Regions from separate parts of the Pantoea sp. X-Soil-YNGN-775 genome, predicted to be linked through region 2. Evidence: predicted binding sites of a transcription regulator. Region 2 holds the regulator's gene; each other region holds the start of a gene.

Region 1 (7,684 bases), 1.0 Mb from region 2:
GACAAAGTGCGGGCGCTGATCGATGAGTTTGTGGCGACCCTGCCCCGACCGTTTGGGGTGAGCGGCGAAACCAGCTGGCTACCCGGCTATCCGGTGACGGCCAACCATGCCGCGCCGGCAGAGCAGGTTCGCGCGGTGGCGCTGGCGACGCTGGGAGAAGAGAATGTTCACTGGCAGGTCAATCCTTCGATGGCATCAGAAGATTTTGCCTGCATGATGGAAGCCTGTCCGGGAGCTTACTTCTGGCTCGGCGCCGACGGTGAAGAGCCTTCGGCGCCGCTGCACAATGCCCGCTATGATTTTAATGATGCGTTACTGCCGATCGGTATCCGCTTCTGGCAGAAGCTGGTTGAACAGGCACTGCCGATCGCCTGAATCAGTAACCGGCGGCGCGCAGCCGCTGGTCGGCGGTCGCCAGCGAGTCGCATTCACCGCTGGCACGCAGGCAGCAGGCCAGCTGCAGCCGCAGCGCCTGCGGTACCGGTCGCTGCTGGTTAATCACCTGCTCAATCCAGGCTGCGGTGACCGCCGCTGATTTATCTGCCGGCAGCTCAACCTGGACCTCGGGCTGACGCTCAACCCACACTTCCGCCTCCGATCCCGCGCCGTGGATCACGCTGATCGCCGGACAACGTTGCGGATTAGCATAGACCTCGCCCTCGGTGCCATTCAGCAGCAGCGCAGGCGCATCAATATCGCTGAAGAATTTCGCCACCCGCGGCACATATTCCGGATGCGACACGCTCGACAGCCGCAACGCCTCGCGTTCGCCAAACGGCGTCGCCAGTTTTGCCAGCGTATGCGCACTGTTCCGCACCCCCATCCGCCAGCGCAGCGACAGCTGTTTCGCCATCGGCGGGCAGAGGTGATCGACGGTAATAAACACCAGCTCACCCGCGTCCAGCCGGGCCTGAGCCTGCTCAGCGGTGGTCACCGGCTGCACGCCCAGCGCGTCAAATACCGCTTCACTGGTGATACGCGTCGCATCATCGCTGACGCCGTGCACCAGCACCGGGAAACCGAGCCGGTTCAGCAGCAGCGCCAGTAACGGCGTCAGGTTGCCCTGGCGGCGCGCGCCGTTATAGCTCGGGATTACCATCGGCATCGGCCGGTTGGCCGGGGCGTTCAGCTTCATCATCTGCGCCTGCATCGCCTGATAGAAGCCGCGCATTTCAGCTTCGCCTTCGCCCTTGATACGCAGCGCAATCAGGATGCCGCCCAGTTCCAGATCCGGCACCTGGCCAGCCAGCATCGCGCTGTAGAGGGCTTCGGCGGTGTCGAAATCGATGTCGCGGGCATGATTTTTTCCGCGGCCGATCTCTTTAATAATTTTATTCAGTTCCATCACTCGCTTCCGGTTAAGTGCGCGACGGCTTAGCGCCGCGTCGGACGTCGTTTACGCACGGTGCGTGTGGCCACCGGGGCGGCCGGTATGGCGTCCGGCTCAGGGGTATCGGGTTGCTCAATCGGGAAGATCGGCAACGCCGCCAGCAGTCGGCTACCGTACGCTTTGCTCAGCAGACGGCGATCGTATATCACGATTTCACCGTAACACTGATGGCTGCGAATCAGGCGTCCGACCTGTTGAATCAGGGTAAACGAGGCGCTGGGTAAACTCTGCACCTCAAACGGATAACGCTTCAGGCTCTTCAGCCATTCGCCTTCGGTCAAAATTACCGGACTGTCTACCGGCGGAAAAGCAATTTTATGAATATGCACCTGACTCAGCAGATCGCCTTTTAAATCCAGCCCTTCAGCGAACGATTGCAGGCCAATCAGAATGCTGGTTTCGCCTTTGCTCACCCGCTGACGATGCAGATCGACCAGTCGGCTGCGCGGCTGATCGCCCTGCACCAGCATCGACAGTCGTAAATCGGGCAGGCAGGCGACAAACTGCTGCATCGCCCGGTTACTGGCGAACAGCACCAGCACCCCTTTGTGCTGCTTCAGCTTCATCTGCTGCCGGAAGAAGCCCGCCATCTCGGCGATGTGCTCCGCTTCGTGGGTCATCAGGGGTTCATAGCGCATTTGCGGGATCACCAGCTTGCCCTGCTCAACATGGTTGAACGGGGAATCGAGCGCCACAAAGCGGTCACCGGCTTTCTCGTTGAGACCGGACATCTCCTGCAGGCGGTTAAAACTGTTAAGCGAGCGCAGCGTGGCGGAGGTGACCACCACATGCGGAATTTTACGCCACAGCATCTTTTCCAGCTGATCGCTGACGCGAATCCCGGCGCAGTGGAACAGCAGGTGCGCCTGACCTTCGCGCAGTTCGCGGGTGATCCATTTCGACACCGGCGCGCCGGAAGCTTTTTCCATCGCCGCCAGTCGCCACAGCTTACTGACCGATTCAAACCAGCCGAACTGGCGGTTCAGCTGCAGCAGATTGCGGTGCAAGCGCACCACATCAACTTTGCCGGTCTGCTCGCTCAGGGCATTGATCAGGCCTTCGCTCAGGCCACGCAGCGCGTCGCTGAGTTTGAACAGCCGGGCGCAAAGGTCCAGCAACTCCTGCGGTAACGCCCCGAGCACAAAGCGGTATTCGCCCGGCTGATTGTGCGGTGGCAACAGGGGATTGAGCGCCTGGCTGGTGATGGTCAGCAGCTCGCGCAGCTCCTCGCAGTGTGCTTTCAGCCGCTCCGGATTGGCCAGCGGCGGCGGGGATTTAGGCCGCATCTGGGTCATGATGCTGTCCACCAGCTTGATAAACAGATCCAGCTGCAGGCTGCTCCAGCCTGGGGTGATATCAGCGCTCATCTCCAGCGCATCGCGCGCCACTTCCGGCAGATGATGGCCTTCATCCAGCACCAGCATCAGATTTTTAGCCGGCGGCAACACCGACTCATTCTCCATCGCCGCCATCACCAGTGCATGGTTGGCCACCACCACATCGACCTGCTCTATTTCACGCCGCGCCACGAAAAACGGGCATTCACGATACCAGCGACAGTGGGCGCCGAGGCAGCTGGCTTTATCGGTTGAGAGCCGCTGCCACAGGCTGTCGCTGACGTTTTCCTCGCTGTGATCGCGCAGTCCGTCCCACTGATAGCGATCCAGCGCTTTCTGCAACCGGCCGCACTGCGTCTGCTCCTCTTTGGTACTGCTGATGGCGTCATCATCCAAATAGAGCAGCAGATCGCCCTGCTGATCGTCGTCAGCCGCCAGCGCCGCCAGGTTGCGAGGACAGACGTAACGCCCGCGACCAAAGGCGGCGGTAAAGGTGAGATCGGGGATGATTTTCTTCAGCAACGGCAGATCTTTGGTGAAGATTTGATCCTGCAACGCCACGTTCGCGGTGCTGATCACCAGACGTTTTTCCTGGGCGCGGCTGGTCGCGATGCCGGGGATCAGATAAGAGAGGGTTTTGCCGACCCCGGTTGGCGCTTCGACCGCCAGATGGCGCGCATCATCGCCCGCCAGGCATTTTGCCACTTCAGCAATCATCTGCCGCTGGGCGGCGCGCGGGATAAAATCGGGCACCTGCTGCTGCAGCGCTTTATACCACTGCGCTATCTGGCTTTTTACTGCTGCTGTCAGGGCCATTTTGTTTGTTACCACACCGTAAAAATTGCCTGTATTTTTACACAGTATGCTGGCGGCGTCAGCTTTCAGGACAATTTTTTCGTCTGCGGTTCCACAAGCGGTCACGGATGCCGTCCGGGACTGGCTAACCCAGCAGTTTAAACATATAGGTCGTGGCATCCAGCTCGCCGGTGGTGGATTCGGCGTAGAACGGAATTGCGCCGGCGACCTGCCAGTCGAGCGAGCGATAGAGATCGCTGGCGACATCCCCGCTGCGCGTGTCCAGCACCAGCAGCGTTTTACCCTGCAGTCGCGCCTGCTGTTCCGCCTGCCGCATCAGCTGGCGGGCAATGCCCTGCCGGCGCGCCCGCGGATGCACCAGCAGTTTGGTGACCTCCGCCCGATGGCGGCCGTTGGGCATTGAGCTGCTGTTGAGCATCACCGTCGCCACCACGCTGCCGTGCTGACGCGCCACCCACAATTCGGCATCGCCACTCGCCAGGCTGTAGATGCGATCCTGCCAGAAACGGCCAATCGCCTGATGGTCGGCGGCATCAATAAATCCGACGCTGGCCCCGTCTGCGACGCAGGCCTGCAACACCTGACACAGTTCGGGTAGCGCCTGCTGTGCCTCGCTGGCACTGAGCATCTGATAATTAATCATGGTTTTGCCACCACCAGTAAATAGTGCGCGCCGTCGGTCAGGTGCGCTTCAAAGGCCGATTTTCCCGTCAGATGAAAACGTAAACAGTCGCCGGGACGTAAGCTCCAGCGCTGAGCTGCCATGCTGACGGTCAGGCCACCTTCACGCAGCCAGATATGCTGTTCCATACCGTGAATCGGTGGTGCGTCGTAATCGATACGCGCGCCGGGGCGTAATTTGCCCTCCACCAGTTCGCATCTAAAATGAGTAACAGGCGGTGACACATTTCGGCGGTGAAAGCCACTGGCCTCATCACTCCATACCGGCTGCTGCTCATATGGGATCAGCAGCTTCGCATCTTCTTCTACTTCACTTAGCAGGCGCGACATGGTTAATCCGTACGCCACGCACAGACGATTAAGCAGTGCGGCGGTGGGGCTGGTCTCGCTGCGCTCAATGCGTGATAATGAGGCGCGGCTGATACCCGTTGCGATTGAAAGCTCATCCAGTGACCAGCCGCGTTGCAAGCGTAATTCCGCCAGCCGCGCAGCCAGGCGTTGTTCTGTATTCAGGTCCGGCATCGCATCCTCTCATAATTGGGAATTATTTCTCTTATGTGAGATATAGCTGAGAAAAGGCGCAGCGGTCAAGTTGTACACTCAAAAATGTATTGTACAACTTAGTTTGCTTCGTTATGGTAATTCCACTCAGATCAGTCTATAGAGGAATTTATGACCCTATACAGTATCGGTGACGTCGCCGAGCGCTGTGGCATAAACCCAGTGACCTTGCGCGCCTGGCAAAGACGTTATGGCTTACTGAAGCCGCAACGTACCGAAGGTGGGCATCGTCAGTTTGATGAAGAAGATGTTCAGCGCATTGAAGAGATCATGCGCTGGATCGAAAGCGGCGTGCCGGTAGGAAAAGTCAAAGCGCTGCTGGAAGGCGGTGATGTTGATGCGCACGACGGCTGGACCACCCTGCAGGATGAACTCATCAGCGTGTTACGCCACGTCAGACCCTCCAAGCTGCGTAACAAGATCGCGGCTATTGGTCGTGAACATCCGGTTGATGCGCTGATCGATCACGTCTTCATGCCGGTGCGCCAGAAGCTCAGTCTCGACCAGAATACCGCCCGCACCATGTGCAGCCTGCTGGATGGATTGTTGATTGATTATGTGGCGTTCTGCCTGACCGGCAGCCGCAAAAAAGCGGGTAAAGATGCGCTGATTATCGGCTGGGGCATTGAGGATCGTACCCGTATCTGGCTGGAAGGCTGGCGGCTGTCGCAACATGGCTGGCGCATCGATGTGCTGGCTGAGCCGCTCGACGTGCCGCGTCCGGAACTGTTTCCCGGCATGAATATGTTTGTATTTACCGGTAAAAAACTGACCCGTCGTCAGCAGGATCAACTGTCGCACTGGCAGGAACAGGGTTACGCCGTGCGGTTGCACGAAACACCCTGATGACAAAAACGCACGCTGGGCACTTTGCCTGCTGCCTTGCGCGCGCTATCATTCCCGCCTCACATTCACGCGCTCAGGTTTTCCCATGAACTGGAAAAAAACATTCTTCGCTACGCTATTTTTCATCATGGCGGCTGGCGGTACCAGCGGTCTGATGCTGGTCGGTTATTCACTCATCGTTCACTCACGCTAAGCCAGCGTTGCAGGCGCTCGAACAGGCGATCGCTGACTATCGCCAGCAGCGCCACCAGTAACGCCCCCTGAATCACATAGGCCGTATTAAACCCGCTTAAGCCGATGATCACCGGTGAACCGAGGCTTTTTGCCCCAACCGTTGAGGCGATAGCGGCGGTGCCGATGTTGATAATCACCGAGGTGCGGATCCCGGCGATAATCACCGGCGCGGCCAGCGCCAGCTCAATCTGCCACAGACGCTGCCATGCGCTCATCCCGACCCCTTCGGCAATCTCCCGGCTGCTGGCGGGTACGCTGTCGAGTCCGGCCAGCGTGCCCTGTAAGATCGGCAGCAAACCGTAGAGCAGCAGCGCTACCACCGCCGGCCAGGCACCAAATCCCATCACCGGCACCGCTATCGCTAATACCGCCACCGGCGGAATGGTTTGTCCGGCCGCCACCAGCGTTTCCATCAACGGCCGGAACGCCCGACCGGCGCGTCGGGTTACTATCACACCGCTGCCGACGCCGATAACCATCGCCAGCAGGCTGGCGGTGATCACCAGAAACAGGTGCGCCAGCGTCAGTTGCCAGAAGGTCTCCTGCTGATAAAGCGGCCGCGCCAGCTCGGGAAACCAGCGGTGGAACAGCGGCCCGCTATAGGGCATCAGCGTCAGCAGCGCAGCATACAGCAGCACCAGCCAGAGCAGCGGATCGGTCAGCCAGCGCATGCGGGGTCCTCACGCAGCGTCAGCAGATCGTGAAAATAGAGCACGCCCAGTGGCTGCTGCTGTTCATCAATCACCGGCAGTTTGTCAGTACGCCGGGTAATAAACTGCGACAGCGCTTCGCGGAGCGTCAGCCCGGCGGCGATCGGTTCGCCCGCCAGCCATTCACCGCGCCGCACGGCATTGCCGACCTGTCCAAGCGACAGCAGCCGCACGCCCATTTCGCTGCGGCCAAAGAAGTCACGTACAAACTCATTTTTCGGCTGGGTCAGCAGCTCAACCGGTTTACCCTGCTGGACAATCTCACCGTTATCCATCAGCACGATGCGGTCGGCCAGCGTCAGCGCCTCATCGATGTCATGGGTCACCAGCACAATGGTGCGTCCCGACAGCCGGTGAATACGCAGCATCTCCTGTTGCAGTGCGCCGCGGGTCACCGGGTCGAGCGCGCCAAACGGTTCATCCATCAGCAACACCTCCGGATCGGCCGCCAGCGCACGCGCCACGCCAACCCGCTGCTGCTGTCCGCCGGAAAGCTGATGCGGATAACGGTTCAGCAGCTGCGCATCGAGGTTGAGCAGCGTCAGCAATGCCTCTATCCGCTGCGTAACCTGCGGTTTTGACCAGCCGAGCAGCGCCGGCACCGTGGCGATATTTTTTTCTACCGTCCAGTGAGGAAACAGGCCAATCGACTGAATGGCATAGCCCATCCGCCGCCGCAGCGCGCGGGCATCAAGCTGACGAATCGACTCGCCGGCGAAACGGATCTCGCCGCTGTCGAACTCGACCAGCCGGTTAATCATCTTCAGGGTGGTCGATTTACCGGAACCGGAGGTGCCCAGCAGCACGCAGAACTCCCCTTCCGCCACCGTCAATGAGAGATCGCTGACCGCCGCTTTGCCGTTAAAGGCGCGCGAGACGCGGTTAAATTCAATCATCTTTTTTCTCCAGCAGTGAGATCAGCAGGCGGAACAGCGCATCTACGGTGACCGCCAGCGCGATCACCGGGATCACCCCGAGCAGCACCAGATCCAGCGCGCTGCTCAGCAGGCCCTGGAAAATAATCGCGCCAAAGCCGCCGGCACCAATCAGCGCCGCGACCACCGCCATGCCCAGAGTTTGCACCACCACCACCCGCAGTCCCGCCAGCC
Region 2 (7,684 bases):
TGGCTCGGTTTATAAGGCTGAGCAACGCCTTTCGCCACCGCCACCGGGCCGAATGCCGCGCCCACATCACCGATATCGGCGCTGGCGTTCTCTTTTTCCGCGTCAAACTTCGCCAGCTCCTGGGCAGACGACATGTCAGTGTCGCTGTGTTTCAGGCCGTATTTGCTGCTGATGTCGTTCCAGGTATCTTTCCAGTTGGCCCAGCTGTCCGGCATGCCGACGCTGTTAACCTGACCTTCACTGCGCGCGGCTATTTCCAGCGCGGCAAGGTCGTTATCGGCAGCCTGCGCAACGGGCAGGGCGAGCACTACAGCACTGGCTACTACAGAGGCGATAAACGCTTTCATCTCAGTTGCTCCGGGTGTAAGTTGATGGGCCTGGCTGGTCTAGTCCAGCAAGAACCGAGCCAATGTAGCCCCTGTATATGAACGATTTATGACAAAGCGAGGGCGCGTGGCGGATAGCGGATGGCAAGCCCGCAGCGACTCAACGCGGCAGGCAGGGTCTGGGACGCTTATCTGAACGGTTACAGTGCGAAATCGCACCAAAATGAGGCTACTGTTGTGGAGTCGATAGCACTCAAAACGGCGGACGTAATCGCCAGCGTCTTGCTGAGCCGCATACAGGCCGGTGAGTTCAGCGGCGGGCGACTGCCTGCGGAACGGGCCCTGAGCGAGGCATTTGGCACCACCCGCATTACCCTGCGTGAAGCGTTAGGCAAGCTGGAGGCGCAGGGAATGATTTACCGTGAACTGCGCCGTGGCTGGTTTATCGCACCGCCACGACTGATCTATAACCCGCTGCATCACAGCCATTTTCATGCCATGGCGACGGAGCAGGGGCGTCAGGCGACCACCGAAGTGATCGCGGCTGAACAGGTCGCGGTGCAGGGCGCGATAGCGACAGCGCTGCTGCTGGCACCGGGATCAACGGTTTACCGCATTCGCCGCCTGCGGCGCATTGACGGACGGGCGGTGCTGTACGTTGAACATTACCTTAATCCGCGTTTTTTCCCCGGCCTGCTGGATGAAGATCTTACCCGTTCACTGACCGATCTCTATGACCAGCGCTACGGTATTCGCTATGGCGGGGCGCGCTTTACCATTCTGCCCGGCCCTTTGCCGGAGATCGCCGCGCCGGCGCTGAACGTCGCGCCTGGCAGTCCGGGCTTGCTGATTACCCGGATTAATCGCGATCGGCAAAAACGGGTAATTGACTGCGACTGTGAATACTGGCGCTACGATGCGCTGTGTGTTGATGTCGAAGCCTGAGGGCCATATTGTGATTCAGGTCACACTCACGCATGATAGCGTCCGCTACTAACTCTCTTCTGAGGCGCTACATGAGTGACAAGAATCCCCTGGCCCGCCACCTTGCGACCGTATTGCAATGGGTGCTGAATCTGGGTCTGCTTAGCCTGGCGATTATCCTTATCGTTTTTCTCGGCAAAGAAACCATTCACCTGGCTAACGTGCTGTTCAGCACCGGTGAACAGGCATCGTCCTATCTGCTGATAGAGGGAATTGTGATTTATTTCCTCTATTTTGAGTTTATCGCTTTGATTGTGAAATATTTCCAGTCTGGCTATCACTTCCCGCTACGCTATTTTGTCTATATCGGCATCACCGCGATCATTCGCCTGATTATTGTCGATCATAAAAATCCTTTCGACACCCTCTGCTACTCTGCCGCGATCCTGATTCTGGTGGTGACGCTGTGGCTGGCGAACAGCAACCGCCTCAAACGTGAATAAACCCTCTGCCGTCTGTAACGACAGCAGGTGTTCATGCCGCGACTCTGCGCTAAACTGACGCCCTGAAAATTTTTGGGAGTGGTGCTATGTCGCAAGACGCGCTCAGCTTATTACGTGCGCTTAACTGGCTTTCACCGACGCAGGCTCCGCTTGCGCCGTCGCTGCTCGACTGGCTGATGGAAGAAGACTCCATGACGCGCCGTTTTGAGCAGCATTGCCAGCAGGTGACGGTAGAGCCGGTACGTGAAGGCTTTATTGATGCCAGCGAGTTGGGAGAAGAAAAAGCCTTTTTACCGGACGACAAACGCTTCTGGCTGCGGGAAGTGCTGCTGTTCGGCGACGGTGAACCCTGGCTGGCTGGCCGCACGCTGGTACCGGAAAGCACCCTGAATGGCCCGGAGGCGATGTTGCAACAGCTGGGTACGCGTCCGCTGGGGCGTTATCTGTTCTCCTCTTCAACCCTAACCCGTGATTTTATCGAGCCGGGCAAGGTTGATGCGCTGTGGGGACGCCGCTCGCGTCTGCGGCTGTCCGGCAAACCGCTGCTGCTGACGGAACTGTTTTTACCGGCTTCACCGCTTTATCGCGATCTGGCCTGAGGAAATCTGTGGTGGAAAAGAGCTTACACATCAATAAATGGCAGGCCTATAGCCGCCTGATGCGCATTGATAAGCCGATCGGCACCCTGTTGCTGATGTGGCCCACCCTGTGGGCCTTATGGCTGGCTGATATGGCGATCCCGCCGCTTCCGGTGCTGCTGGTGTTTGTTGCCGGCGTTTTCGTGATGCGCGCCGCCGGCTGCGTCATTAACGACTTTGCTGACCGTAAGGTGGATGGGCATGTTGAGCGGACCAGGCATCGGCCTTTAGCCAGCGGCGCGGTCAGTGCCAGAGAAGCCAAACTGCTGTTCGCCGGGCTGGCGCTGGTGGCGTTTGCGCTGGTGCTGACCATGAATCTGATGACGATACTGCTTTCGGTGGTCGGTCTGGCGCTCGCCTGGGTTTATCCGTTTATGAAACGCTATACCCATCTGCCGCAGGTGGTGCTGGGGGCCGCGTTTGGCTGGGCGATTCCGATGGCCTGGGCGGCAGTTAGTGAGTCCTTACCTTTGGTCTGCTGGCTGGTATTCTTCGCCAACATTTGCTGGACGGTGGCCTATGACACCCAGTACGCGATGGTGGATCGCGACGATGACCTGAAGATTGGCGTTAAGTCGACCGCGATTCTGTTTGGCCGTTTCGACAAGCTGATAATCGGCCTGCTGCAACTGGCAACGCTGCTGCTGATGGCGTGGGTTGGCATGTTGCTGCAGCTCAACGTGGCGTTTTACGGGACGCTACTGCTGGCGGCTGGCCTGTTTATTTACCAGCAAACGCTGATCGCCCGGCGTGAACGCCCGGCCTGCTTTAAAGCCTTCCTCAACAACAACTATGTCGGGCTGGTGCTGTTCCTCGGTGTGTTGATGAATACCCCGCCGTTTAGCCAACTGTGGTAATCGTGGTGATCGACAGGCCGGGCGGGTTGCAGGCGGGCTAAGAACCGATGCGATTCAGCGTGACGGGACTCAGCGTACAGTTCAGGCAATTCGTCAGGCAGGAGAAGGTTCCGGCACAGATAGTCAGGCAGGAAAGGGTGCAGTTGCAGCGCAGCATCGTTCAGGCACAAAAAAGGCGACCTCACGGGGTCGCCTTTTTACTGCGCAGGGCATTTAGTCGTGGGCCACGGCGCTTTCGATGGTCATGCGTACATCGCTGGTGACCAGATCGGCCAGAATGTGCCATGTTGCCAGGGTCTGCGCGACATCTGCATCACCGCTGTCGCTGATATAACCTTCATCGCGCAGCGTCAGAACCAGTGAGGTGAAGACCGCTTTATCGAAGAACTCCGGCGCGTTGATACCGTGCAGCACTGACAGACGTTGCGCCAGTGTGCGGCTCTCTTTCTCCAGCGTCCCGCGGTTAATGGCCGGTTTGGCGCTGAGAATAGAGAAGGTGATGGCATAGCGCTGGAGCGTTTCACGCACGCCGGCCGCCAGCAGTTGCAGCGTACGGTAGCGCGCCGCGGTAAAGCGCAGCTGGCCAGCCTCAAGCGTAATCAGTCCCTGACGCGCCAGCTCCTGACAGAGTTCGGTCAGCAGTTGCGGCAGCTCATCGGTCTGCCAGCGCAGGAACAGTTCACTCTTCAGCATCGGGTAGATCAGACTCACCTGGCGCAACAGCCCGGCTTCGCTCATGGTCTGATGCTGCTGCACAATGGCGGCAATCAGCGACGGCATCACCAGCATGTGGTGGATATTGTTGCGGTAGTAGGTCATCAGCACCGCCTGCTCACGCGGCAGGATGATGATGTCGCCGATGCTGTCTTTCTCGCTCTCAAACTTATTCATGCCCATCGCATGATCCAGCAGCGCCTCTGCGGAGAGATCGGGCACCGTAGCGTTGGCTGAATAAGGCACGTTACGCAGCAGCTGGGTATAGCACTCAAGCTGCTCAATCAGCTGTTCGCGGGTTAGTGAGCGCTGACGTGAGGCGAGTAGCGCGGTGACGCACAGGTTCATGGCATTGGCCGCACCCGCTTCATTGATACGTACCATTAAGCTCGCCGCAATGTCGTTCACGGTAGGGGTTAACCAGCTCGGGCGCTGCGGTTCGATAGGATCGATCGACTCACGCCATTCCGGCACCCGCTTGTTGAGATAGTTAACCAGCGGCAGCGGTTCGCCAAAGTTAACGTAGCCCTGGCCGAGGTTGCGCAGCTTACGTAAGCCATGCAGCATCTGCATGAAACCCTCTTTCTCTTTCGCCGCACCGCGTAGCTCTTTGGCGTAGGTACCCACTTCCATCACGTGCTCATAGCCGATGTAAATCGGCACCAGGGTGATTGGGCGATTACCGCCGCGCAGCATTGCCTGCAGGGTCATGGCTAAGGTGCCGGTTTTCGGATCGAGCAGGCGACCGGTACGTGACCGTCCTCCTTCAACAAAGTATTCAACCGAGTAACCGCGGGTGAACAGCTCACCGAGATACTCACGGAACACCGTGGCATACAGTTTGTTGCCTTTGAAGGTACGACGAATAAAGAATGCGCCCAGACGACGGAAAATCGGGCCGGCTGGCCAGAAGTTGAGGTTGATACCGGCGGCAATGTGCGGCGGCACCAGTCCCTGATGATAAAGCACGTAAGAGAGCAGCAGGTAATCCATGTGGCTGCGATGGCAAGGCACATAGACGATTTCATGGCCATCCTGCGCCAGCTGACGAACTTTTTCGCCGCCGTTAACGTTGATGCCCTGATAGAGCCGGCTCCAGAGCCAGCCCATGACGCGGTCGGTGACGCGAATCGCCTCATAGGAGAAGTTCGCCGCGATCTCTTCCATCATCTCAACCGCATTTTGCTGCGCTTTTTCATGGGAGATTTTTTTGCTGCGCGCTTCGTCTTCTACCGCTTTTTCAATCGCTTTGGATTGCAGCAGACGATTAAACAGATCCTGACGTGCCGGTAAGCGTGGGCCAACTGCTGCCAGCCGCTGACGGGCGAAATGAATGCGCGCCACCCGGGCCAGTTTCTGGGCAATTGATTGGTCGGTGCCGTGTTCGGTTGCCATACGGCGCAGCGAAACAGTCGGCGAGAAACGGACAAAACTGTCGCGTCCATGCCAGATTACCGCAAAGAATTTCTGCACACCGTTCAGCACCCGCAGGTGCGGCGTATCTTCGCCCTGAACCTCACGGCCTGGCGCCCGGCCAAACATCACCGTCACCGGCAGCATCTGGATATCCAGCTTGGGATTATTGCGATGCAGGTCCAGGTAATCGTGAAAGATTTTCACCGATTCAACGCTGGGGACAAAATAGGGGAACACACGCGGGCCATCGTGGATAAAAACGTGGCGCGGCAGCAGCGAACCATCAATCTCCAGCGGAGAAAGCGGGTCGGGCAGATGATGCCGCAGGCACTGCGCGCGTAAAGTCAGTAAGTCCGCCTTCGAATCGTAAGGCAAAACGTACATAATGGGCCGGGTCGGGTCCAGACCATGTTCAGAAACGGGATCGGCCGGAATGGCCTTACTCTTTACCAAAAACGACAGTGGTAAATTCAGTAATTTGTAATAAAGTTTACGCCAACCTGACATAGACAACATGAAGCCTCTTGTTAGCAAAGCGCCGCAAGCATACCAGAAAGCGCAGCGAAGATCTGTGGTGGTGCCAATTGCACGCAGCCCAGACATTGACGTCAATCCGATGAAAGGGTTCCACTTACTATGGCAAATAATGCCACCGGTTTTGTAAGAATAGTGAAAGCCGCAGGTTATTCATGGCAGGGCCTGCGCGCCGCCTGGCAACACGAAGCCGCTTTCCGCCAGGAGGCGCTGGCCGCGCTGGCCGCCATTATTGTCGCCTGCTGGCTGGATGTCGATATCGTCTCCCGCATTCTGATGATCGGCGCTGTGGTGCTGGTGGTCATTGTCGAAATCCTCAACAGCGCCATTGAGGCGGTAGTGGATCGTATCGGTCAGGAGCGCCACCCTTTGGCCGGACGGGCCAAGGATATGGGCTCCGCGGCGGTGCTGATCAGCATCTTACTGGCACTGTTTGTCTGGATCGCGCTGCTTTGGTCGCATTTGCGATAAGCCTTCCACAACGCGTCAGATGGCGCGTTTTGCCTGAGAATCGGTTTCCATTTCACCAATACCTGTATATACTCACAGCGACTGTATAAACAACCAGGGGGCGGGATGAAAGCATTAACCAGCAGGCAGCAGCAGGTCTATGACCTGATTCGCGACCATATTACTCAAACGGGCATGCCGCCTACGCGTGCAGAAATTGCCGCGCAGCTGGGTTTCCGCTCGCCGAACGCGGCAGAAGAGCATCTTAAGGCACTGGCACGTAAAGGGGTGATTGAGATTGTTTCTGGCGCCTCACGCGGTATTCGCCTGTTGATGGAAGAAGATGCGTCTGAAGGTCTGCCGTTGATTGGCCGGGTTGCTGCCGGTGAGCCGATCATGGCGCAGGAGCACATCGAAACCCATTACAAAGTTGATCCGGGCCTGTTCAAACCTTCTGCTGATTTTCTGCTGCGCGTCAGTGGAATGTCGATGAAAGATATCGGGATTATGGATGGCGACCTGCTCGCAGTACATAAAACCCAGGACGTGCGTAATGGCCAGGTTGTGGTGGCCCGCATTGATGATGAAGTAACGGTTAAACGCTGGAAGAAGCAGGGTGCTATTGTGCATCTGCTGCCTGAAAACAGTGATTTTGAGCCAATTATCGTCGATACGCGCGCTCAGTCGCTGACGGTCGAAGGTCTGGCGGTCGGCGTGGTTCGCAACGGCGAATGGCTCTGAGTCTGACATAACCACGCATTCGTAGTATCTGATGCTATTCTGTCTGCCCTAATTTTGTCGCTGCTGCTCCCCTCTCTGCAGCGGCACCGAGCACGGAACTGCGAATGCGTTTTTTAACGGCTACCGACAAAAACCTCTGGCGGCTGGCGCTGCCGATGATCCTTTCTAACATCACCGTTCCCTTACTGGGGGTGGTCGATACTGCTGTCATTGGTCACCTCGACAGCCCGGTCTACCTCGGCGGGGTTGCGGTCGGTACGACAATCACCAGTTTCCTCTTCATGCTGCTGCTGTTCCTTCGAATGAGTACCACCGGCCTGACGGCGCAGGCTTTTGGTGCCGGCGATAAATTGGCACTGACACGTGCGCTGACCCAGCCTTTAATTATTGCGCTGCTGGCTGGCGTGCTGTTCATCTGCCTGCGCTCGCCGATTACTACGCTGGCGGCCGATCTGATTGGCGGCGATCCCAAAGTTTTGCAACAGGCGGCACTGTTTATTCAGATCCGCTGGTTAAGTGCGCCCGCCACTCTGGCAAATCTGGTGATCCTTGGCTGGCTGCTGGGCGTGCAGTACGCGCGT
Region 3 (7,684 bases), 590 kb from region 2:
CGGTGGGTCACACTGCGACGCGATGCATTTCGCCGAAGAGCTGACCGGCCGCTATCGTGAAAATCGTCCTGGCTATCCGGCGATCGCCATTTCAGACGTCAGCCATCTCTCCTGCGTCAGTAACGACTTTGGCTACGATTACGTCTTTTCGCGTTATGTTGAAGCGGTAGGCCGTCCGGGCGATGTGCTGCTGGGGCTATCGACCTCCGGCAACTCGGCCAACATCATTAAGGCGATTGAGGCGGCGCGGGCGCAGGGGATGAAAGTGATCACCCTGACCGGTAAAGATGGCGGTAAGATGGCGGGCAGTGCTGACATTGAAATCCGGGTGCCGCACTTTGGTTATGCCGATCGCATTCAGGAGATCCACATTAAAGTGATCCATATTCTGATGTTGCTGATCGAAAAAGAGATGGTGAAGTAACACTCTGGCCTCTCGCCTGGCGGGAGGCGTCTGACGCTAAGGTGGTGACTATGTGCGAATTGCTCGGGATGAGCGCCAATGTTCCCACGGATATCTGTTTCAGCTTTACCGGCCTGGTGCAGCGTGGTGGCGGAACCGGCCCACATAAAGATGGCTGGGGCATTACCTTTTACGAAGATAAAGGCTGTCGCACCTTTAAGGATCCCCTGCCGAGCTTCAATTCGCCAATAGCGCGGCTGGTGCAGGAGTACCCGATCAAATCGCATTCGGTGGTGGCGCACATCCGCCAGGCGAATCGCGGTCAGGTGTCGCTGGAAAACACCCATCCGTTTACCCGCGAACTGTGGGGCCGTAACTGGACCTACGCCCATAACGGGCAGCTAAAGGGCTACCGGCAGCTGGAGACCGGGACCTTTCGTCCGGTCGGGGAGACCGACAGCGAAAAGGCGTTCTGCTGGATTTTGCATCAGCTGGCGACGCGTTATCCCCGCACGCCGGGTAACTGGCCAGCGGTGTTTCGCTTTATCGGCGAGCTGGCGGGCAGCCTGCGGCAGAAAGGGGTGTTTAACATGCTACTGTCGGACGGGCGTTATCTGATGGCCTTCTGCTCCACCAACCTATTCTGGATCACCCGGCGCGCGCCGTTTGGCCGCGCGCAGCTGCTCGATCAGGATGTAGAGGTTGATTTTCAGCAGCACACCACGCCGCATGACGTGGTGACGGTGATTGCGACGCAGCCGCTGACGGCCAATGAAACCTGGCAGCGGATTGTGCCAGGTGAGTGGGCGTTATTCTGCCTTGGAGAGCGCCAGGAATGAGCGTGAAGCAGCTTCGGGATTGGTCACTACCGGGCTGCTGTTCATCACATATTTTCCGCTGGCGACGTTAACCGTCGGTGGCTGGTGATACTTCGCAAAATAAGCGTAACCCGGCTGCAACTGCTGCCAGAAACTGGCGTAGGTGGAGTAACGGTGACGCTGCATATTGCTGTCGGTCATGCGGAACGGATAGATACTGATGCTGATATCCTGCTGGCCGTTACGCAGCGCCGCATTCACATAAGTAAAGATCTCATCCATATAGGCGTTCGTCATGGCATAGCAGCCAATCGACTTACAGTCGCCATGAATCATCAGGTAGTTACCGCTGTAGCCCTGATTGCGATCGTACTGATTCGGAAAGCCAATATTGATCGCGCGATAAAACCGGCTATCCGGTTTCAGCTGGTTCAGCCTGACGTTATAAAATCCTTCCGGGCTTTTGAAATCGCCTTCACGACGTTTCGGGCCGAGGCCGCCAGAAAAATTACAGATGCGGTAGGTATCCAGCAGGCGGTATTCGTTACCAATTTTGCCGTACAGTTCGAGGGTACGCTCTTCCTTGAAAATCTGAATATAAACCGGCGTGCCGAGTAACTGTTTCTTTAATTCTTTACTGACCGGTGCCGCTTGCTGAGCGGGTTCTGGGGTCATTGCCATGCTGAGGGCTGGCAGTAAAATCATCGCAAACAGGAGTGCGATTTTGCCCATGCTGTGTGTACCTTGAGGTGAAGAGAACAATAACGCGAATCGTGCGTCTCTGCTTGCATTATCGGAACTATCCGCTACCGCAGCGCAACATTAAACATTGTCTGTTTTTTTAGCAAGACAGCACGCCAGAAATTCGCGATTTCCTGAACAGAATACGGCCAGAAATTTGTAAACTTTAATGCCGGCCGCGACAAATATTGCAGTTACCTTCGCCAACTGTATACTTATCCAGTGCTGGAGGGGGTATGCGTAAAATCATTCATGTCGATATGGACTGCTTCTATGCTGCGGTGGAGATGCGCGATAATCCCCTGTTGCGTGACATCCCGATTGCCATCGGCGGCAGCCGCGAACGTCGCGGTGTCATCAGTACCGCTAACTACCCGGCGCGCAAATATGGCGTGCGCAGCGCCATGCCGACCGGGATGGCGCTCAAGCTATGTCCCCATTTGCGGCTGCTGCCAGGCCGCTTTGACGCCTATAAAGAGGCCTCGGCGCAGATCCGCGAGATCTTCTCCCGCTACACTCCGCTGATTGAACCGCTGTCGCTGGATGAAGCCTATCTGGACGTGACCGACAGTCCGCATTGCCACGGTTCCGCCACCCTGATCGCCCAGCACATTCGCGCGACTATCCTGCGTGAAACGCAGCTGACCGCCTCGGCCGGCATCGCACCGATTAAGTTTCTGGCGAAAATCGCCTCCGACATGAATAAGCCGGATGGACAGTTTGTTATCACGCCGGCGGAGATGTCCGGTTTTTTACTGACGCTGCCGCTGGCGAAAATTCCGGGCGTGGGCAAGGTGTCGGCAAAAAAGCTGGAGGAGATGGGCCTGGTGACCTGCGGGGATGTGCAGAAGGCGGATTTAGCCCAGCTGCTGAAGCGCTTTGGTAAGTTTGGCCGGGTGTTGTGGGAGCGCAGCAACGGCATTGACGAGCGCGGCGTGGTGGTTGAGCGGGAACGTAAATCACTTGGGGTTGAGCGTACGCTGGCCGAGGACATTCACGACTGGGACGCCTGCCTGGAGATCATCGATTTTCTCTATGCCGAACTGGATCGCCGGCTGAGCCAGATCCGTCCCGATAAGCAGGTGGCGCGGCAGGGCGTGAAACTGAAGTTCAGCGACTTTCAGCAGACTACGCAGGAGCACATCTGGCCGGTGCTGAATAAAGAGGACATGATCGCGATTGCCAAAAAAACCTGGGATGAGCGTCGGGTCGGGCGGGGCGTCAGGCTGGTGGGGCTGCACGTCACCCTGCTCGATCCGCAGCTGGAACGACAGCTGTTGCTGGGGTTGTAGCGCGGTCTGGTGATAAGTGCGCGTCAGCCTGCCAGCGCTGACGCGCCGTCACTTACTTGTGATTTTTGGCTGCCAGGGTGGCGAACCACGGCGCGACGAAATCGTCATTACCGCCCCAGCCGGGGACGATTTTATTCAGCGAGGCAACGTTCACCGCGCCGGACTGGCTGTTGAGCTGCTGCTGAGAGATCGAGGCAGCCTTAAACTGATAGGTGGCTGGCGTCGCTTCACCGGCAATCTTTTTCGCTACCAGACGCATGTTCACCGCGCCAATGGTTTTCGGATCCACCGCCACGGTTTGCACCCACGGGCTGTTCTTCTCACGCATCAGCTGCAAATCCTGGTTTGAGACATCGATGCTGTAGAGCTTGATTTCGGTTCGGCCATTCTCCTGCAGCGCTTTATAGGCGCCCTGGCTGAAGGCGTCCCACGCGCCCCAGATGGCGTCAATCTTGCCTTTCGGGTATTTCGCCAGAATCGCGCCAATCTTGTTCGCAGTATCGCCCTGTACATCGGTAGAAACCGCGCCAATCGACTCCAGCTGATGGATGCCAGGATTCTCCTTCAGCAGTTTCTCGTACACCACCTGACGGCGTTCCATTGGCGGGAAGCCGGCTACCCACAGTTTGACGATGTTGGCTTTGCCGTTGAAATCGCTGATTAACTGACCCAGCGACAGCTGCGCCAGCGAGGCGTCATCCTGCGCCGTCACGGTCACGCCTTCAATCGGGCTATCAACCGGGGTATCAAACACCGACAGCTTAATGCCGGCCTCGGCGATGCGTTTGACCAGACCGCTGGCGTAGGGCGCTTTACCGTGTGATAGCACGATGCCGTCATACTTCTGGCTGATCGCCTGGTTAACGAAATCCTGAAAACGCGCGTCGTCGCCGTTGCTGAGGAAAGTGCTGACCTTAAAGCCGAGCTGACGGCCCTGCTGAATCGCACCGGCGACAAACTGGGTGGTGTTGTCGTCAGAACCGAGGTTACGGATCACCGCGATGCGGATCGGGCCGTCGTGGCTGGCGATCGCCGCGGGCACCGGGGTGACGGTCTCCGCGAAAGCGGCGCTGGCGTTCAGCAGGCTCAGGGCCAGCAGCGAGAGCGTTATTTTTTGCATTAGTAGCAACTCCGGTCAGTGCGCCTCAGCGGCGCTGGATATAGGTGATTGCCAGTGCCAAAGCCAGCACCAGCCCTTTAATAATGTCCATGGCGTAATAGGGGACGGAGAGCATCACCAGGCCGTTCTGCAATACCCCGAGGATCACCGCGCCGACCAGCGTGCCGAGCGCATTCGGTTTGCCCGATCCCGCCAGCGAGAAGCCAATCCAAGCCGCCGCCACCGCATCCATCAGGTAGCCGCTACCGGCGTTAACCTGTGATGAACCAATACGCGAGGCCAGCAGAATGCCGCCCAGCCCGGCCAGCAGCGAGGCGATCACATAGGCCAGCACGCGATAGCGGGTAGTGCGGATACCGGAGAGGCGCGCCGCTTCGGGATTGCCGCCGAGGGCATACATCCGGCGGCCATGTTTGGTCAGCGACAGCGCCAGCTGAGCCACGACCGTTACCACCAGCATAATGATGACGATGGTTGGCACCTGACCCAGCAGGCCAAACGCCGCCGGGATTGTGCCTTCCGCCATATCGCCGCTCGGCAACACCATGTTTTCCGTGATCGAGCCGCCAAAGCTGTAGGTCATCGCCACGCCCTGAATCACAAACAGCGTCGCCAGCGTGGCCAGCATGTCGGGGATCCGCAGGATGACAATCAGAAAGGCGTTAAACAGCCCGACCAGGCTGCAGAGCGCCAGGGTAATCACGATCGCTTCGGTGGTGTCGAGGCCGTACCAGACAAACAGCGAAATCACCAGCGCGTTGGCCAGCGAAGCGGTCGAGCCGACCGACAGATCGAAGCCGCCGACGGTCAGTGAGATCGATACGCCGACCGCGATGACCGTAACAATCGCAATCGATCGCAGAATATTGATGATGTTGTTGGGTTCGAGAAAACTGTCTGAGGCCATGCCAAAGGCGGCGATCAGGATCACCACCGTCAGTAACATGCCCCATTTATAGAGGAAGTCGAACAGTTGATGACGCCATGAAGATGACGGCAGATTCAGGCTGGTTTCTTTGCTGCTCACGCAGGGGTTCCTCCGGTGGAATAAAGCAAAAGCGTCTCTTCAGTGACATCGCGCGCGGCCAGTTCAGCCACAATGCGTCCATCCCAGAGCACACAAATCCGGTCGCATAAGCCGACCAGTTCAGAAAATTCACCTGACGCGTAGATAATGCCTTTGCCTTCGCGCGCCAGACCGTCGATCAGAGTGAACAGTTCGGTTTTGGCTTTGATATCGACGCCTTTGGTCGGCTCATCGAAAATCAGCACGTCGGCGTTGTTACGCAGCCATTTGCCAATCGCCACTTTTTGCTGATTCCCCCCGGAGAGGCGGCGCAGTGGTTGGGCCGGACCGGTGGTCCGCACCTGAAGTCGCTGAATGATGTCCTCTGCCCAGCGCCACGCCTGGCGATGGCCGAACAGGCTCCAGCGCGAGAAACTGTCGTCCGCGCTGACGCTCAGATTCATCGCCACCGACTCATCAATAAAGATGCCCTCTTTACGCCGCTCTTCCGGCACAAGCGCCATGCGCCGGCTGACCGAATCGTGCGGGGAGCGTGGCTGCCACGGCTGGCCGTGCAGCTCTCCCCGACTGACGCGGCTTTTACTGGCACCAAACAGCGCTTTGCACAGTTCAGTCTTGCCGGCACCGGCCAGTCCGGCGATGCCGAGAATTTCGCCCTGATGCAGCCGCAGCGAGATATCCTGCAACAGGTGTTCATCATGCAGTCCGTCGACCGCCAGCAGCAGCGGCTGTGGCTGTGGTTCACGCCGGGCGGGATAGATGTCGGTGAGCTGATGCCCAAGCATTTTTTCCACAATCTGCTCGCCGCTTAGCGCTGCCATCGGGCCACTCTCAATCAGCCGGCCGTCGCGCAGCACCGTCAGGCGATCGCAAATCGCTTTCAGTTCGTGAATCCGGTGAGAGATAAATATCACCCCGATACCGCTGGCCTGCAGGCGACGCACCACGGTGAACAGCCGCTCGCTCTCATGCTGGTCGAGCGGGGCGGTGGGTTCATCCAGAATCAGAAAGCGGCAATGATGCGACAGCGCACGCGCCAGCAGGATCTGTTGCTTTTCAGCCAGGGTGCAGCGCTCGACCAGCCGATTGACGTCCAGCGTCACCTCCAGCTGCGCCAGTAAGGTTCGCGCCTGACGACGTATCTCACCCCAGCGGTAGCGGTGACCCGGTTCCGCCAGCCGATCCAGCAGAATGTTTTCCGCCACGCTAAGCTGTTGCACCAGCGCCACATCAACCTCCTGCTGCACCAGATGAATCCCCAGCTGCTTCGCATCGCGCGGGCTGCGGAGGGTGACCGGAACGCCATCCAGCAGGATCTCGCCGCTGTAGTGACTGTGAGCGCCGGACAGCACCGCCATCAGGGTCGATTTTCCTGCGCCATTCGCGCCGGTCAGCGCGTGAACAGAGTGGCCTTCACTGACGAAATCTACCGATGAGAGTGCGGCAAATCCGCCAAAAGCGATGGAGATGTTACGCATCTCGAGGCGGTTTAACGCAGCCATGTCACCATTCTCCTGAAGAATCACTGGCCGCATTTTTTCCTGAAGCTTCAGGCGCGGCAACGACCGAAAGCGCATAAGCTAGCACGAAACGGTATTAGCCATCCAGACATCTGGACATAACGGCGGCTAAAACCAGCGAAGCGTGAAAGCGTGGCGTATTCAGGTGGGGAAGGGCGTTCGGGGTGGTGAATTATGCTGTTACGGCGCGGCGGGCATAAAAAAACCAGGCCGAAGCCTGGTTAAACTTTTTGCGGTGAGATTACTTTTCTGGCACCACATTCAGCAAGGTGGTCAGCAATTTCCAGTAAAGGCCGACGCTTTCAATATGTACCTGCTCATCCGGTGAGTGCGGGCCGGTAATGGTCGGACCGATCGACACCATATCCATCTGCGGATACGGTTTTTTGAACAGACCGCACTCCAGACCGGCGTGAATCACCTGAATGTTTGGCGTTTTGTCGAACAGCGCGATATAGGTCTGACGGGTCAGCGCCATGATCGGCGAGTCCGCGTCTGGCTGCCAGCCTGGGTAGCCGCCTTTCGCTTTGGTCTGCGCGCCTGCCAGCTGGCCCAGCGAGGTCAGCATCTGCACCACATAATCGCGTCCGGTGTCGATCAGTGAACGGATCAGGCAGTTAATTTCTGCTTTATCCGCTTCCATCGTCACCACGCCGATATTCAGCGAGGTTTCGACCACGCCTTTGGCGACGTCTGAGTTACGGATTACGCCGTTCGGCGTGCTGTTCAACAGATTAAGGAAGCGATCGCGGCTGTCGGCGGT

What was found. The regulator LexA, encoded in region 2, represses DNA repair genes until DNA is damaged. The targets are predictions, from matches to a motif close to TNCTGTATGTACATACAGNA.
Region 1: the regulator LexA is predicted to act here: its motif matches at 3,571-3,590, upstream of dinG (ATP-dependent DNA helicase DinG).
Region 3: the regulator LexA is predicted to act here: its motif matches at 2,168-2,187, upstream of dinB (DNA polymerase IV).

The regions. Positions count from the first base shown of each region.
Region 1 is NZ_AP035945.1:1,293,843-1,301,526, reverse strand. Features, by position in the region: gene AC6I8I_RS06085 (M20 aminoacylase family protein) at 1-375, shown strand, start outside; gene ybiB (DNA-binding protein YbiB) at 377-1,345, opposite strand; gene dinG (ATP-dependent DNA helicase DinG) at 1,375-3,543, opposite strand; gene AC6I8I_RS06070 (GNAT family N-acetyltransferase) at 3,668-4,186, opposite strand; gene AC6I8I_RS06065 (helix-turn-helix domain-containing protein) at 4,183-4,746, opposite strand; gene AC6I8I_RS06060 (MerR family transcriptional regulator) at 4,897-5,631, shown strand; gene AC6I8I_RS06055 (YohO family small membrane protein) at 5,717-5,824, shown strand; gene AC6I8I_RS06050 (ABC transporter permease) at 5,805-6,536, opposite strand; gene AC6I8I_RS06045 (ABC transporter ATP-binding protein) at 6,524-7,471, opposite strand; gene AC6I8I_RS06040 (ABC transporter permease) at 7,464-7,684, opposite strand, start outside.
Region 2 is NZ_AP035945.1:284,278-291,961, forward strand. Features, by position in the region: gene AC6I8I_RS01250 (ABC transporter substrate-binding protein) at 1-347, opposite strand, end outside; gene AC6I8I_RS01255 (UTRA domain-containing protein) at 564-1,271, shown strand; gene psiE (phosphate-starvation-inducible protein PsiE) at 1,343-1,753, shown strand; gene ubiC (chorismate lyase) at 1,840-2,352, shown strand; gene ubiA (4-hydroxybenzoate octaprenyltransferase) at 2,412-3,248, shown strand; gene plsB (glycerol-3-phosphate 1-O-acyltransferase PlsB) at 3,462-5,885, opposite strand; gene AC6I8I_RS01280 (diacylglycerol kinase) at 6,015-6,383, shown strand; gene lexA (transcriptional repressor LexA) at 6,489-7,103, shown strand; gene dinF (MATE family efflux transporter DinF) at 7,208-7,684, shown strand, end outside.
Region 3 is NZ_AP035945.1:869,883-877,566, forward strand. Features, by position in the region: gene lpcA (D-sedoheptulose 7-phosphate isomerase) at 1-424, shown strand, start outside; gene AC6I8I_RS03915 (class II glutamine amidotransferase) at 475-1,242, shown strand; gene dpaA (peptidoglycan meso-diaminopimelic acid protein amidase) at 1,213-1,953, opposite strand; gene dinB (DNA polymerase IV) at 2,199-3,254, shown strand; gene AC6I8I_RS03930 (sugar ABC transporter substrate-binding protein) at 3,307-4,374, opposite strand; gene AC6I8I_RS03935 (ABC transporter permease) at 4,400-5,401, opposite strand; gene AC6I8I_RS03940 (sugar ABC transporter ATP-binding protein) at 5,398-6,903, opposite strand; gene pepD (beta-Ala-His dipeptidase) at 7,163-7,684, opposite strand, start outside.